2 regions of the Desulfitobacterium chlororespirans DSM 11544 genome follow, and region 2 is predicted to be linked to the other one. Evidence: riboswitches for the same ligand, from Rfam matches in the RefSeq annotation. Region 2 holds a riboswitch; the other holds the start of a gene.

What was found. A riboswitch is a leader RNA that binds a small molecule or an ion and turns the genes downstream of it on or off. The one in region 2 is predicted to bind fluoride.
Region 1: linked by a shared signal. The riboswitch ahead of BUA14_RS09870 (universal stress protein) and the one ahead of crcB (fluoride efflux transporter CrcB) in region 2 are both predicted to bind fluoride.

The regions. Positions count from the first base shown of each region.
Region 1 covers NZ_FRDN01000006.1:324,237-331,716, reverse strand. Annotated here, with positions in the region: gene BUA14_RS09905 (hypothetical protein) at 1-311, opposite strand, end outside; gene BUA14_RS09900 (helix-turn-helix transcriptional regulator) at 308-514, opposite strand; gene BUA14_RS09895 (hypothetical protein) at 722-1,090, opposite strand; gene BUA14_RS09890 (RNA polymerase sigma factor) at 1,173-1,745, opposite strand; gene BUA14_RS09885 (GGDEF domain-containing protein) at 1,935-3,065, opposite strand; gene BUA14_RS09880 (spore coat protein) at 3,447-3,698, opposite strand; gene BUA14_RS09875 (hypothetical protein) at 3,714-3,899, opposite strand; gene BUA14_RS09870 (universal stress protein) at 4,032-4,817, opposite strand; fluoride riboswitch at 4,854-4,926, opposite strand; gene BUA14_RS09865 (winged helix-turn-helix transcriptional regulator) at 4,952-5,317, opposite strand; gene BUA14_RS09860 (pyridoxamine 5'-phosphate oxidase family protein) at 5,441-5,746, shown strand; gene BUA14_RS09855 (response regulator transcription factor) at 5,919-6,593, shown strand; gene BUA14_RS09850 (HAMP domain-containing sensor histidine kinase) at 6,590-7,480, shown strand, end outside.
Region 2 covers NZ_FRDN01000015.1:63,025-70,504, reverse strand. Annotated here, with positions in the region: gene BUA14_RS21725 (hypothetical protein) at 1-34, opposite strand, end outside; gene BUA14_RS28110 (hypothetical protein) at 221-394, shown strand; gene BUA14_RS21720 ((Fe-S)-binding protein) at 466-1,188, shown strand; gene BUA14_RS21715 (LutB/LldF family L-lactate oxidation iron-sulfur protein) at 1,191-2,633, shown strand; gene BUA14_RS21710 (LutC/YkgG family protein) at 2,633-3,301, shown strand; gene BUA14_RS21705 (hypothetical protein) at 3,429-4,010, opposite strand; fluoride riboswitch at 4,143-4,203, shown strand; gene crcB (fluoride efflux transporter CrcB) at 4,250-4,624, shown strand; gene crcB (fluoride efflux transporter CrcB) at 4,624-4,980, shown strand; gene BUA14_RS21690 (C-GCAxxG-C-C family (seleno)protein) at 5,141-5,986, opposite strand; gene BUA14_RS21685 (nickel-dependent hydrogenase large subunit) at 6,112-7,480, opposite strand, start outside.

The DNA of each region.
Region 1 (7,480 bases), on a different contig from region 2:
GTCGCTACCGCCAAGCACTTGAGCAGGACGTCTGTGTGATATTCATCATAAGGGTGCCTGCGCGTCAAAAGCATCAACACAACCAAAATAGACAGGGCTATCAGGGTATAGGCGATGTAAGCATGATATCCGGACGCCAGAAAATGGCTCCAGCCGGTCCAAAAGGAATCTCTGCCGTCCGACCGGTCGTAGTACAAAATATTAACAAACTCAACATGACCGGAAGTTATCAGAAAGATTAAACTGTAGAAAGCAGTAAAGAGGCTTAGTCCGATAGCATTGGTGGCCGGATTCTTAAGCAGTTGCTTCATTTTCTATCCTCCTCAATGAAAAGAAAGAGTTCCTCAATGGACACCTTAAAAAGTTTGGCCAGATCATAAGCAAGCCATAGGGAAGGATCAAATTTACCTGTCTCTATGGCATTGATGGCTTGACGGGAAACTCCCACTTTTTCTCCCAGCTCTTTTTGAGTAAGTCCCCATTCTTCGCGAAGACGCTTTACATTATTCTGCACGGCATTACCCCCTGTTATGATGTCAGGTACACCTTACATAAAAATAGCAGATCGGCGGTATGGTGTCAAGTCAACCTTACATTATGGATAAAAAACACTATATTCCCTCCATCCTTCTCTATTTTTGCTCTAATAAAAAAACCGCACGAACTAATCATGCGGATCTTTTATGCTGAGAATCAGGTGACAAAAGATGTTATGGATAAATTATTGCCCCAGCATTTCATCAAGATAGGTTTGGGCTTTTGCGGGGTTAGCCATTGACTTATCCATCGGCAGGTCAAACACGACGCTTGCCCCATCAAAATTCGGGTCGGCTGTCAGCACACCCGTATTTTCATCATACTTAAATGCCTCTGAATTGTAGAACGAGCCAGTATTAACGCCGAGATATAAGCCTCTGTCAGCAAACATGGCTACTTCGTCGCAGTCAATGATTCGGTACATTACGCCATCCACGACATTTTCGATATAGCCGCCGTTCAGGGTATGGGCATTGACTTGCCACGGCTTCAGCCCCTTGATATAGGGGGAAACATAGAACGACGGGTAATTCTCATCCTGCGCAGCCGGCATAGGCCTCCCGTCCTTCTTTTGGATGGCAACCACGGTGTAGGTGCGGTCGCTGAGAATATCGCCATTGCTGTTGTAGGTGGGGTTATCGGTAATGTCCTGGCCCGACACAAGGCCGAGCAGGGTAAATGTATAATCGCCTGATGAAACGGACTGATTGATGTGCCACCAATCCTTTCTCGACAAGTTTTCTCGCTTTGAATAATCTGCTCTTGACCGTACCGGCCGGTAACTTCAAGGTTACGGCTATATCCGGCACACTCATTTCCACCGTATAGTACAGGATTGTCGGGATTTTGAATTTATCAGGCAAGGCTTCAACCAATTCCTGGACGATACGAATTTCCTCCTGCTCCATAAAGCTGACTTCCGTACTGACGTTACTCGGCACATTTTCGTCTAACGGCTCTGCGGGAGCCAAGCGGTTGCGGCGGGCATACTTGCGTTTCCAGCCTTTCCAGATAAAAACGGCTGTGGAAAAGATAAAGCCTTTGGGATTGGCCGAATCATTTAATTTGGGTAGTTGTTCAAATATCTTTGAAAATGTTTCTTGAAATAAATCGTCTGCATCCTCTCTGGAATATGTAAGGCTGCGGCAAAACTTATAAAGGGAATCGCCGTACTCGTCCACGAGGCCGGCAAGCATAACAAGTTCCAATGTAGACCTCCTTTCGAAATCCCGTACACCTGTAAATAGTCGCGGAATCATGAACGGTTCACTTATATATAAAGATTCCTAATCAAAGAATAGGTATCAGGTATGTAGATGAATACAAAGCAGGGCTGATGCAAAACGAAAACTATTGTTCGTTGAGCAGCAGCCCCTTCTATTCCCATATCTTTATTTTTAAGCATTTTTTTGTTTGTCCATATACATCAATTGATCTATTCTTTTCAGAAAAGCCGTGGTTGTCGTTTCCGGTTCCTTTGCACAGCAATCATAGCCGATGCTGAGGCAGATCTCATAGGGAGTTATCTTTTCCAGATTAAACTGCGACACTTTTTCACTAAACCTCTGCACCGCTGAGATAAGCTCCGCCCGGTCATCAATTTCCATAACTATAACAAACTCATCTCCACCGTATCTGGCGATAAAATCCGTTTTTCGGAAAGTTTTTCTAAGAATTTGCGCTGTATATTTTAATGCCTGGTCGCCACTGTCATGCCCATAGGAGTCGTTGATGGTTTTAAAAGAATCTATATCAATCATAATACCGGCAATCAGATGATGGCGCTGATTTTTTATCTTCTCCTGAAGATAATTATCAAGATATCTCCGATTATAAACACCTGTCAGATAATCCGTATTCAGCTGATCTTTTTGGATATTGATAAAGATAATCAAGATAGATAAGGTTGAAGCTATCCAAATCATGACTGCTCCGGGAAACATGAATTGAATAACCCCGCCTACCATCGGCGGAATGGCAAAAAAGAGCAGGTACGCATACTCTTTTTGATCGATTTTTTTCCTGTTCCTGATTAAGAATGCGCTGGTGTAAATGATCATATAAAGGCATATTCCTAACAGAAGAAAAATAAAACGGCCTCGATGATAACCATTGTCCTCGTCAAAGATAAAGTAAATATTCGTAAAAATACTGGCAACGGATAAAATCAAGTTGACTAAAACCGGAAGGAGTATGGGGAATAACACTTTGGTCAAACGCTCTTTGCTGCTATAAATATAAAAATCCACATAATAGTACCAGATCATACAAATGACCGGATTTAAAGTATTATAGAATATGATTGACGCTATACTCAGCGTTCTCGCCAGGCTGCCCGGCTCACCATCTAAGATCCATAGCATCGAGTCCAACACCAAAAGAAGAACATTGGTGGAAATCAAAAGAAAAAAAAGCTTCTGATCCAGTGAATACTGACGGTCTGGGCGACGCATGTTCAAAAAAATTACGCATAAGATGGTAATCGCAAAAAAATTTAATTCCACATAGTGTACTATCAATGGCATCATTATAGGGTCACTTCCTCAGAACTTTAAATCTTCCTATTTTCCAGCGCCATGCCACAAACAAGTGAAACTGAGAGCCTTAATATCTTTAATTCTACAAAATAGATCATAAAACCTTGTCGTGGCCGTTTTTTATATATTCCAGAACACGATCAGCTCCTAATCTATAAAGAAAACCCCGGCTTCGCCGTGCCTTAAACCCATGCTTGCAAATGAGGCGAAGTCGCTGGTTGCCCTTATACTAACTGGAATCTTGTCTTTCCCAATACTCCTTCAGTTGTTGAATTGCCTATAGATTTACTATATAAATAAAAAAGCCTGGCCTAAAGCCAAGCTTTTCTATTCGTTTAAATTTCAGTTGAATCCAGTTTAAAGTTTTTCTTATTATTGGCCGGTAACCTGGGATTTAGTCTGCTGGACTTCATCATCTTTAGCCATAAGAGCAGGCTTATAATACCCTTTAGCCTGGGCCATCTGGAACAGCTTATACTGGGATGCTTCATCGTTATTGCGGATCTGTTGAATGGTAGAACGCAGCTCGGGGTTCGCGCATTCGGAAATAGTGTTGGCATAGAAGGTCAGACTGCTCTTTACAGAGGAAAGAGCATCATTGACCATGACTTTTTCGTCTATCATTTCTTATTTCCTCCTTTAGTTCAAAAAGCCTAACAATTGTTGTTTGGTTTTCATAGCATCCTGTGCACCATCTGAAAAAAATTGCTTAATTTCAGGATCGGTCGCTTGCTGGGCATAAGCCTGCAATTTTTGGTGGGCAGTTTCATGAGCACCAATCAAATGGCGCAGATTTTGCAGTTCAACTTGGTTTAATTGTGACATATTAAAAACTCCTTTCAAGATATTTCCGTACTTAGTATTTCAGAATGCAGGCATAATATTCATGATAAAACACTCAGTTTCCAATCATACCGTTTCGGTATATCAAATTCATCCTATGACACGGGGCTTTCACTATATCTCTATACTTTCAAATCTTGTTGCATAATGAAATTTTAATAGCTTGGTCATTTGTGTGTTGACGATTTCAATATGATCCATCTTTCCAAAATTCACTAAAATCTCCAAGCGAATTTCCCGCTCATCCCCTTCATTAAGATCATAGTAGGGGGGTTGATGGTTTTGCGGAGGAAGCATCCAGGTACCCCCATCAGGATTATAAGTCAAATGATTCATACGGAGACTGCCTTCAATCACAGTAATTTTATATATACATTTGCCGACCTGAACCGGAAGCAGACAGGAATTTGGTCCAAGGCTGAGCTGCCCACTAAGGGTGATGATATCGTCCAGGTATTCGCATTGGTGCATTTTTCGCGGGGATTTTTTAGTATCACTGTTTTCCGGAACAATCATAACGATGCATTTTGCATATTTAACGACATGTTCTGTAACAGAACCGATTTTCTGAACCCATCCTATCCTGGTCGATTTCGTCATCACGATAATATCTGTGTCGTTTTGCCTGGCACAAGTTAAAATTGCCTCGCCGGCATGCCCAAATACGACTTCCTTTTTGAGGTCATAACCGTTTAATTGATATGCCACGGCATCCAAAGTTGATTCTAACGGAGATTTTGCTTTTTCAACTTCTTTCTCCGAATACAAATGTTCTACATCTTCCCGGACCATTAAGAGAACGATTCTTACATCATTTGGTTGATAAAGTGACTTCACCAAATCGACAGATTTCATGCTTCGCTCTGTCCCATCAATAGGAATCAAAATGTTTCTCACCATTTTTCATCTCCTCAAATAAAGAAGCTGACGATTCTGCTCCAGGCAGAAGTCATCAGCTTTAAAAGCGGTTCCGGCAATGCCGAGGGAGTACTTCATTCCCTTTGCGTTATTGTAGCATATATACAGCCTTCTTTTCAAGATTCCTTCGTATGAACCTTGACACCCCATTGGGCCAGTTGCATCAGAATAGGCATCAGATCGTCGCAGGCCTCGGTGAGTGTATATTCGACCCGCACAGGCATCTCCATATACTGCCGGCGGACGATCAGCCCGTCCTCCTCCAGTTCCTTTAATGAACTAACCAGCATGGTGTTCGTGATCCCGGCAATTTTGCGCTTCAGGGTATTATATCGCGTCGTCCCGTCCTGATGGAGCGCGCATAGTATGGACAGCTTCCACTTCCCGCCGATGATCTTCAGCGCGCTTCCCAGCGGACAGTACTCCATGCAGGGGCATTTGGTTTCGCAGGAGACGACACACTTTACATCTCTCTCAGTCATATTTTCCTTACCTGCCTATAATTTTCTGCGTACTTGAATTTAATTTCTATTATACTAATATTGTACTAGGTAGCAATTTAAGAGTAAATAGCTATCTAGTACTTTACATAAGGAGAGGATAAAATGATTATCAACGACGACATCAAAGCTGTTATTGAGGGTTCCGCCTTTGTTACGCTTGTCACAGTAGGATCAGACGGAACACCACACCCGATCATCGCCGGCAAAGGTGAGGTTTCGGGAGATCAGGTGATTTTCGGCATCTATAAGATGGAAGTCACGCAGAAGAACCTGAAAACAAACGATAAGGCATGGATTGTCGGCGCTACCAAAGAAGGCGGCCCGAAAGGTTATCGCCTTTCCGGCACAGCCCAAGCCGTCGACAAACAGCTCATCTTCACTGCACAAACAGCGGAGAAGATGCTATAAGGTGAGGGTTTAATCTTAATCTTTCCAGCTGATCAAAAAGCCACCGGGCTAATAATACCCTGTGGCTTTTTATGTATATAAATTTGCTCTTGGGTCATAGTGAGGACATATTGGTTTGTTATACTGTCGGAGAAATTTACCCCAACTATACCCCGGAAAGGTGATACAGCCGATGTTTAGAATATTGGTGGTTGAGGATAACAAAAATCTTAGAACACTCATAGCGGCCCGCCTGAAACAAGCCGGCTATCAGGCTTTTCAGGCAGTGGATGGAGAAAAAGCGCTGGCGATTCTTGACAGTGAACAAATCGATCTCATGATAACCGATATCATGATGCCGGTCATCAATGGTTATCAACTGACAGAAATGCTGCGGCAGGCTCATTATGATCTGCCGGTTCTTATGGTTACTGCCAAGGAAAGTTTTGCAGACAAGGAAAAAGGGTTCCGGGTCGGTACGGATGATTATATGGTAAAGCCCATCAATATGAATGAATTGATCCTGCGGGTGGAAGCGATTTTACGGCGTGCAAAAATTGCCAACGACCATAAACTGCAGATTGGGAATGTGGTGCTGGATTATGATACCTTAACGGTTACCGCACCTGATATGACCTATGAGCTTCCTAAAAAAGAATTTTATCTTCTGTTTAAATTGTTAAGCTATCCGAAAAAGATTTTTACCCGCCAGCAGCTCATGGATGAAATCTGGGGTATGGACTCGGAAGCCAATGACCGTACGGTGGACAGCCATATCAAGAAGCTCCGCAAGAAATTTGAAAGCCGGCCGGAATTTCAAATTATAACCATCCGCGGACTGGGCTACAAAGCGGAGAGAATGCTATGATCAAAAAAATATCCCGTTCTATCCGTGCCAAATCCACACTGATCGCTTTGGTTATTCTGTGCTTTTCCTGTGCCGCCTCCTTGGGGCTTGCTACAGGATATTACACGCTGTTTTTGAACGACGGCCGGGAATTGGCACCAGGCACGCTGATTTGTTTGCTGGCAGGGGTCGTCGTGGCTTGCTCTGTTATCGGCTTTATCCTGCTTTATTTTGCCGCTAAATTTATCTCCGATCCTCTGATTCATATGAGCACCGCAACCAAGGAGATCGCGAAGGGCAACTTTGACGTTGTCATTGAGCATAAGAGCGAAGATGAATTAGGAATACTGGCCAAAAATTTCACCCTAATGGCTGCTGAGCTAAAAACAATGGAGTACCTGCGCAAAGACTTTATGAGCAATGTCTCCCACGAATTCAAGACCCCCATAGCCTCTATTCAAGGTTTTGTGGAAATGCTCCAGGACAGAAATCTTTCCGATGAAGAATTTGATCAATATACTCAGATCATTATCGAAGAAACAAGCCGCTTAAATCGTTTGTGCTCCAATATGCTGAAAATGTCACGGCTGGACAATCAGGTGATTTATGATAAATCGGTGTCATTTTCCCTGGATGAGCATATTCGCAAGGTGGTCCTCCTGCTGGAAGAACAGTGGAGCAAAAAAAATCTTGATTTGGATATTTATCTGGAACCGATTATGTATTGGGGTGATCCGGAACTGCTGCAGCAACTCTGGATGAATTTGATTGAGAATGGGATCAAATTCTCCCCTGAGCATAGGACCATTACGATTACCGCCAAAGAACTATCGACCACCATATTGGTTAACATAGCGGATGAGGGAATCGGGATTGCCGAGGAAAACGTCAGCCGGATTTTTGAGAAA
Region 2 (7,480 bases):
CCTTCTGGGGTTTATTGCCATTTTTTCTAGGCATCTCTTATCACCTCAAGCTTATTTTCCCCTAAATCATACAAAAAACTTTAGTAATATCTCCCAATTTGATATAATAATGAAGAATATAGCCTTGCCAAGCAAACAAAATTTGAAAGCAATGCTTTCAGGATTTACTTTAACATTCTGCGTACACAAAAAAGATGATGATTAAGAAAGGAGTTCACTTGTGAAGGTTAAGGCGATCAGTTCTCCCGACCCACGACTTCTTGAGCAGGAATTGAATCAATGGCTGGAGGATAATCGCTGGGTCAAAATTGTCAATGTCACTCAAAGTACAGGTCAAACCCATCTCGTCTGCCTTTGGTATGAAGAACCCAATGTTCCCGTGCTGGGTGGATAAATCCAAATAATTCATGCCATAATAGAAGAAACTTAGGAAATCAAGCTTCAAATGAAGGGACTGTAGCTTTCATGAAAATCTCGCTCTTTATTACCTGCCTCGGGGACACCATGTTTCCGGATCTTGGTGAAACCATGGCCAAAATTTTCACCCGTTTAGGGCATACTGTAGACTTTCCTGAAGGGCAATTTTGCTGCGGCCAGATCTCCTTTAATTCCGGTTACATGGACGATACCCGCACAGTAGCCCGGGCGACCATTGATGCTTTCGAAAACAGTGAAGTCGTGGTAGCTCCCAGCGGCTCTTGTATCGGCATGATCCATCACAATTATCCCGCCTTATTTAAGGATGATCCTGTGTATGCCAAAAAAGCCAAAGACTTGATCGACAAAAGCTATGAGTTCACCCAATTCGTGGTCAATGTCCTTAAAACCCCGGATCTCGGTGCCCGTTATCAGGCTAAGGTCACCTATCATCCTTCCTGTCATGCCACCCGTCTTTTGGGGCTTCGTGATGAGCCTATGGCTATCCTGGAGAACATACAAGGCTTAGAGATACTCCCCTTGCCGGAAGCTCATCTCTGTTGCGGCTTTGGCGGCACTTTCTCCATTAAGATGCCCAAAATATCCGAGGCCATGGTCGCCGAAAAAGCTGAACATGTTTTGGCCTCCGGTGCCGATATTCTGACTGGATTGGATATGGGCTGCCTTATGAATATATCCGGCTATATGGAGAAGCACGGCCGCTCCATTCCGGCTATGCATGTCATTCAATTGCTCGGAAAGGGGATGTAACTATGTCACTGGATAATCACTATGACGTTGATGCCGCTTTAGATAAAGCTCTTAAAGATGATTTTCTGCGCAAGGCAACCCGCCGGGCTACGGATAGGCTGAGAAACAATAAACTGGCTATTACAGAAGAGCTGGGGAACTGGGAAGAATGGCGCCAGGTGGGAGAAAGAATCCGTAACCACGTCGTTGAAAACCTGGATTACTACCTTGACATGCTCATTGAAAATGTAGAAAAGAACGGTGGCCACGTTCATCTGGCCAAAACGCCGGAAGATGGCGTAAGAATCGTTCAGGAGATTTTCCAAAAGCATGGCTTCAAATCAGTGATCAAATCCAAATCCATGATTACGGAAGAAATTCACCTTAACCCCGCCCTGGAGAAAGACGGTATTGAAGTTGTTGAGACTGATTTAGCGGAGTATATTATCCAGATCGCCAATGAACCCCCTTCACACATCATCGTTCCGGCCATGCATAAAAACCGCGACCAAATTGCCAAATTATTCGAGCCCATAGCCGGACATCCACTGGATTCAGATACCCCAACCCTGACCAAATTTGCCCGGGAACAGCTGCGGGAAAAATTCCTGACCAGTAAAATCGGGATAACCGGCTGTAACTTTGCCGTTGCGGATACAGGAACCATTACTATGGTTACCAATGAAGGAAACGGCCGGATGACCAGCACCTTGCCCGAGGTACAAATCACCATGATGGGGATGGAGCGGATTGTCCCTTCATATAAAGAGCTCAGCGTTCTTCTTAACCTGCTGGCCCGCAGCGCCACAGGACAGCGCCTCTCGGTCTACACCACGATGATTACACCTCCCAAGCAGGAAGGAGATCTCGACGGACCTAAGGAATGGCATTTGGTCATTCTTGATCACAATCGCTCGGAAATCTTAGGAGATGAGGATTTCCGCTCATCACTGCGCTGCATCCGCTGCGGAGCCTGCTTCAATGTCTGTCCCGTTTATCGCCAGGTTGGCGGACATGCTTACGGCTCTGTTTATTCAGGCCCCATCGGCGTCGTCATTACTCCCCTCTTGGAACAGAATTATGAGAAATGGGGACATCTCCCCTACTACTCCTCTCTCTGTGCGGCCTGCTCCGAAGCTTGCCCGGTACGGATTCCACTCCAGGATTTAATCGTCAAGCATCGGGACCGCAAGGTGCTCAAAGGCTATACTTCGGGTGTGGAAAAGAAGATATTCAAATACTATGGCTATTACTTCTCCCACCCAAAGACACTCAGCAAATTTGTCCACTTAGGCTCGAAATTCCAATTTATCCTCATGCGCAACGGCAGAATTGCCTCAGGACCGCCGCCGCTCAGCAATTGGACCAACAGCAAGACCTTACCCCCTGTAGCCAAGCAAATGTTCCGGGATCAATGGCCGGAGTTGGAGAAGGAACTAAAAACTATGCAGCGAGGTGATCAATAATGAGTGATCGTCAAGCATTTATCGCCAATATCGCTAAAAAACTGGGACGTCCCACTCCAACCTCTGTAGAACCTATCAAGCTTAAATTCCCCCTCTACCGGCTGGACTCCCAAGAGGAACGGATTGATAAATTCATGAAAATGTATGAAGCCATGGGCGGTAAAGCCGTGCAAGCTTCTACCGCTAAAGAAGCGGCCCTGGCTTTGCGGGAGTGGTTCGGTGAAAGCCCTCAGTGGCTTAACCCCAACTCCATTGTGGTCTGGAATGAGCTCCCTACTATGGCCCGCGCCTGTTTGGAAGAGCTGGGCTGGCCGGCCCGTTCCTATGCTGACCTTCCTGCCCCGGAACGCAACGCCATCATGGATAAGATGGAGTTAGGCATTACCGGAGCCGACTTCGGCATAGCCCAATCCGGATCTCTCGTTTTGAAAAGCAGTGCCAAGCGGGGTCGGGCCGTCAGCCTGGTGCCCATTCGCCATCTGGCCTTTATCCCGGCCTCCTTCCTCAGGGACAGTCTCGACCAGGTCCTGGATGAACTTATGGGAACAGATATCCCGGCTGCTATTGAAATCATCTCCGGACCAAGCCGCACCTCAGACATTGAGATGGATCTTTCCATCGGTGTTCACGGTCCCGTGGAAGTTTATTGCATCCTTATGATGGATTAATAGGAGAGCCATTCTGAGAGAATACTCCGAAAACAGGGCGGGAACTCAACTTAACCTTTGAGTTCCCGCCTTTCTTTTAATAACACATCTTTTTTAGCCATACATCTGATCTTGATTGCCAAGATGTCTATAGATCCATGTTTATACTCTGGGCTGCAAAGTAATTGATGATATTCTCTTTCTCGCGTACTTCCACATGAACTACGGGCTGACCCTCTCCTCCCTTGATGCCGCTCCACCGGTAATAGAGGGTTTGCTGATACTGCTGATTGATGATGGGATCAACATACTCCAGGTGCAGGACAATATAGTAGGGATTTACATCAGGCTCGCTGATATCCACTTCATAAGGATCCAACGCAATCACTAAACTGGAGCTCATGTCTTGAGGGATTTCATTCACTAAGTAATTGGGTTCATTATGAATGGGCTTGTCTTGCAATTTTTCCGCAAAAACTATGGTTCGGCTGGCCAAATTCACTGCAGGATGAATTCCTACATTACTGAATTTGAACTCTAAGCGCAGACCGGATTTCAATTCAACCTGAGGTGACTCCCGCAGGGATAAGTAAGGGCGTGAAGATTCACGATCAATTTTCCAGGCATTGAGCGTAACTGTAACAGTAATCGTGGCGGTAAGTGCCAAAATGCAGGTTCCAACCGTAGCTATAATACTGCTCCACTTTGTAAACTTATCTCCAAAGCTCATGGACTGGCTCGCCACCTCCTTCTAAACAAACATCTTTTAGTGTTCTTCACATTCCTGTTTCCTATGCATTGCAGCAATGTTTTTATAGAACCGCTTTCTTTTTAATAAAATAAAGTATATAATATCACCATGAACTAGATAGGCGATGGAGTTCGCCTTTAACCGCCGAATGGCTGATGACTCCTGCTGGTAATCTATTGCTGGCAGGAGTCTTTTTATATTTGAGGAGTGAGCTGAGCATGATTTACTTATGGATAGGTATCGCGGGAATGTTAGGGGCAATTCTCAGATATTTAATCAGCGTTTTATTACTTGCAGATAGTCTGTTTCCTTTTGCAACCTTAACCATAAATCTGTTGGGGAGCTTTCTCTTAGCCTGGCTGACAAGCCATGTATTCAAGAAAGCCCGCCTATCCCCACATCTTTCTACAGCAATAGGAACAGGGTTCATTGGTTCTTTTACAACCTTTTCCGCCCTGAGTGTCGAGACGCTCAGGTTATTTCAGGATGGAAATAACTTTTTAGGTATGGTTTACGTAGTAATGAGCCTCTTTGGGGGATTAGCAATGAGCCACTTAGGTTTAAATGTAAGTAAAGAGGTGCAGGAATCGTGATGGCATCACATATCCTTTTGGTTGGTATGGGCGGGTTCTTCGGAGCAATTTTTCGTTATTTCTTCAGCAAGAAATTAAATGGCGAAAAACTACCGATAGGCACGCTAACTGTAAATTTATCCGGAGCATTTCTTTTAGGAGCCATAATCGGGGCCAATCTAAGTACGGCAACAACACTCTTGCTGGGAACAGGTTTCTTAGGCGCATTTACTACTTTCTCGACACTAAAACTGGAAATGGCCCAGCTGCAATTAAAAAAGGAGCATCGAGTATTTATACTTTATACGACCATCACCTACGGTGGCGGAATTGCCCTTGCCTATTTAGGTTATTGGCTAGGCAGCTTTTTTCGTTGATGTTCATCAAAAAAGCCGTCCTCCCCCACTACTCGTGGAGAGAGGACGACTTTGGCTATTGGCCTCTATTTTGGCTTTCAGACTCCGTAATTTTTAGATTCCATATGTCCATCATCGGCGAAGAATATCCGACGAATACGAATATCCACCGCTCATAGTACTACAGCAGATCCCAGCTTCGCTTAATATGATCGACCAGATTATTGGGATCAACATCGGTATGACATTGTTCACAGTCCATCATGCCCCGGGTATTTTCCAAAGAATGTCCCTTACCATGACAGATCATGCAGTCATCCACCACTTCATTCTTATAAACGGCTTTGAAATTCTTGCTATGGAATTGATTTAAAAGCTCCACGGCTTTAGCGGCTACATCTGCCGTAATGCGGGCGCAGCGCTCACTTCTGGCCTTGCTCTCAGCCTTGAGACCACTGGTATCACACCACACGCTCACGGAAACGTGACAGAGAGGTGATTTGGCGACACTTTTTTCGATAGGCCCCTCATATTCCAAAGCCTTGCCTGCTTCCGGCATAAATTCAGGGAAAGCATAGTCGCAATACCAGCCGAACAATTCGCTGACCACTTTATCCGCATCACTCTTAGGCATGGTGTAGTTAATGGCCGTAGCCGCACCGATCAGGGCGCCGCACAGGGTACCCCAGCCTCCGCCGCCGGTACCGCCCCAGCCCAGAACCTGAGTAGGGACATGGGTGTAGGGATAACCGATCTTTTCTCTTAATTGACCGATAACCGCCTCAAAGGCACCATAGGAACATTTCGATTTGCCATAGCCGGCATAGCCGTCCAACTTGGCTTTTTCCGGGTCCAGCTGTACATAAGGGTAGGGAAAACTTGGTGGTGCGCAATGCTCCCCTTCCGGCAATTGGGCAGCCTCCGCCACTTGGGTATGAAAGATGCTTGTGCCAACAGCTAAAGCTCCCGCCGCCAGAATACCGGATTTTAAAAACTTTCTTCTTGACATATCTTTTTCTTCACTCATTGAAACAGCCTCCCTTTCGTCACTATCCTACTTTAGATTTTCTCAAGCCCTAGACCCCTTTTCCAGTTCTGAAAATCATGTCACCCCCTCAGCACTCAGCGATGAGTTCGGTTCAATACGGGAAATCAGAGCCTCACTATCTTCTCCCCGTCTGCATCAATAAGGTGCACCGCACAGGCCAGACAAGGGTCAAAAGAACGAATCACCCGGACCACATTGACCGGATTATCCGGATCAACAGGCACTCCTATCAAGGCTTGTTCAACAGGACCCGGTATGTTCTTCTCATCACGAGGGGAAATATTCCAGGTGGTGGGAACCACCATCTGATAGTTGCTGATGACATGTTGATCGATCTTGAGCCAATGTCCCAAAGCTCCCCTTGGCGCCTCATTGAGAGCTGCACCCTGCCCCTGAGCAGGCGGATCCCAGTGCCTGGAATCATGAATATCAGGACGTTGGGTCTTGCTGCCCAATAAAGTCTCTAAGTCATCCAGCCAGCGGTACATGGACTTGGTCATGAGCAGCGTTTCCTGGGCGCGGGCTAGATGACGGGCAACCGCTCCGGGTTTAATTCCGTAGCGGCCCATCAAGTCCAGCAATCCCGAATGCTGCATAACCATCATCCGGGCCAGCGGCCCTACTTCAGCAGCCTCACCCTTATATCGGGGAGATTTAATAAAGGTATAGGCTCCTTTTTTATCAAAATCGATGACGGTTTCTCCCGCCCAAGGATGAGCAGGCTCCCCATCTTTGTACCAGGCACTGGCTACGCTTTCCGTAATTCGGCTCATATCCAATGCTTCCACAACACCCGGGGCCTCGCTGCTGATAAAGCCCCCTTTGAATAATCTCTCCGTGCCGGAATCATCCATAGGAAAACCACCATAGGCAATATACCCTCCCGGGCCCGCGCCAACTCCGGCTTTCCCCAGTTCTAACAGGGGACCTGTGCAAAAACTCACGACATCAGGCACATAAGTCAGCTCGGCGAAGGATACGACTTCATTGAGCAGGGCTCTGAAGGCTTCCATTTGTTCTTTCCGGGGATAGATGGTCACTCCGCCCACCACAATACTGGATTGATGGGGCTGTTTCCCCCCCAGAATAGCCGACATCTTCTTGGCTTTACCCTGAATCTTTAAAGCCTCCAGATAATGGGCGAGAGCGGTTGTGACAATTTCCGGATCCCTTACAGAATAACTGTCCGGCTGGTAGCGGGGGGTCAGAGGGGCGGTATCTCCCGCCGTCACCAAAGACATTATTTTATTTTTAACAGCGAGAAGCTCCGGAACATTTCCTTGATAATGATTGACTGCTAAGACATCAAGATAATCAAGGGCCGACAAATGATAGAAATGCAGTGGATGGTCATGCAGCCATAATGAGCCGGCGATAAGATTGCGAATAAGCTGAGCAGCACGGGGTACCTCAGCTCCTTGAGCGTCTTCGACAGCCATGGCCGATGTCCAGCCGTGTGATGCCATACACACT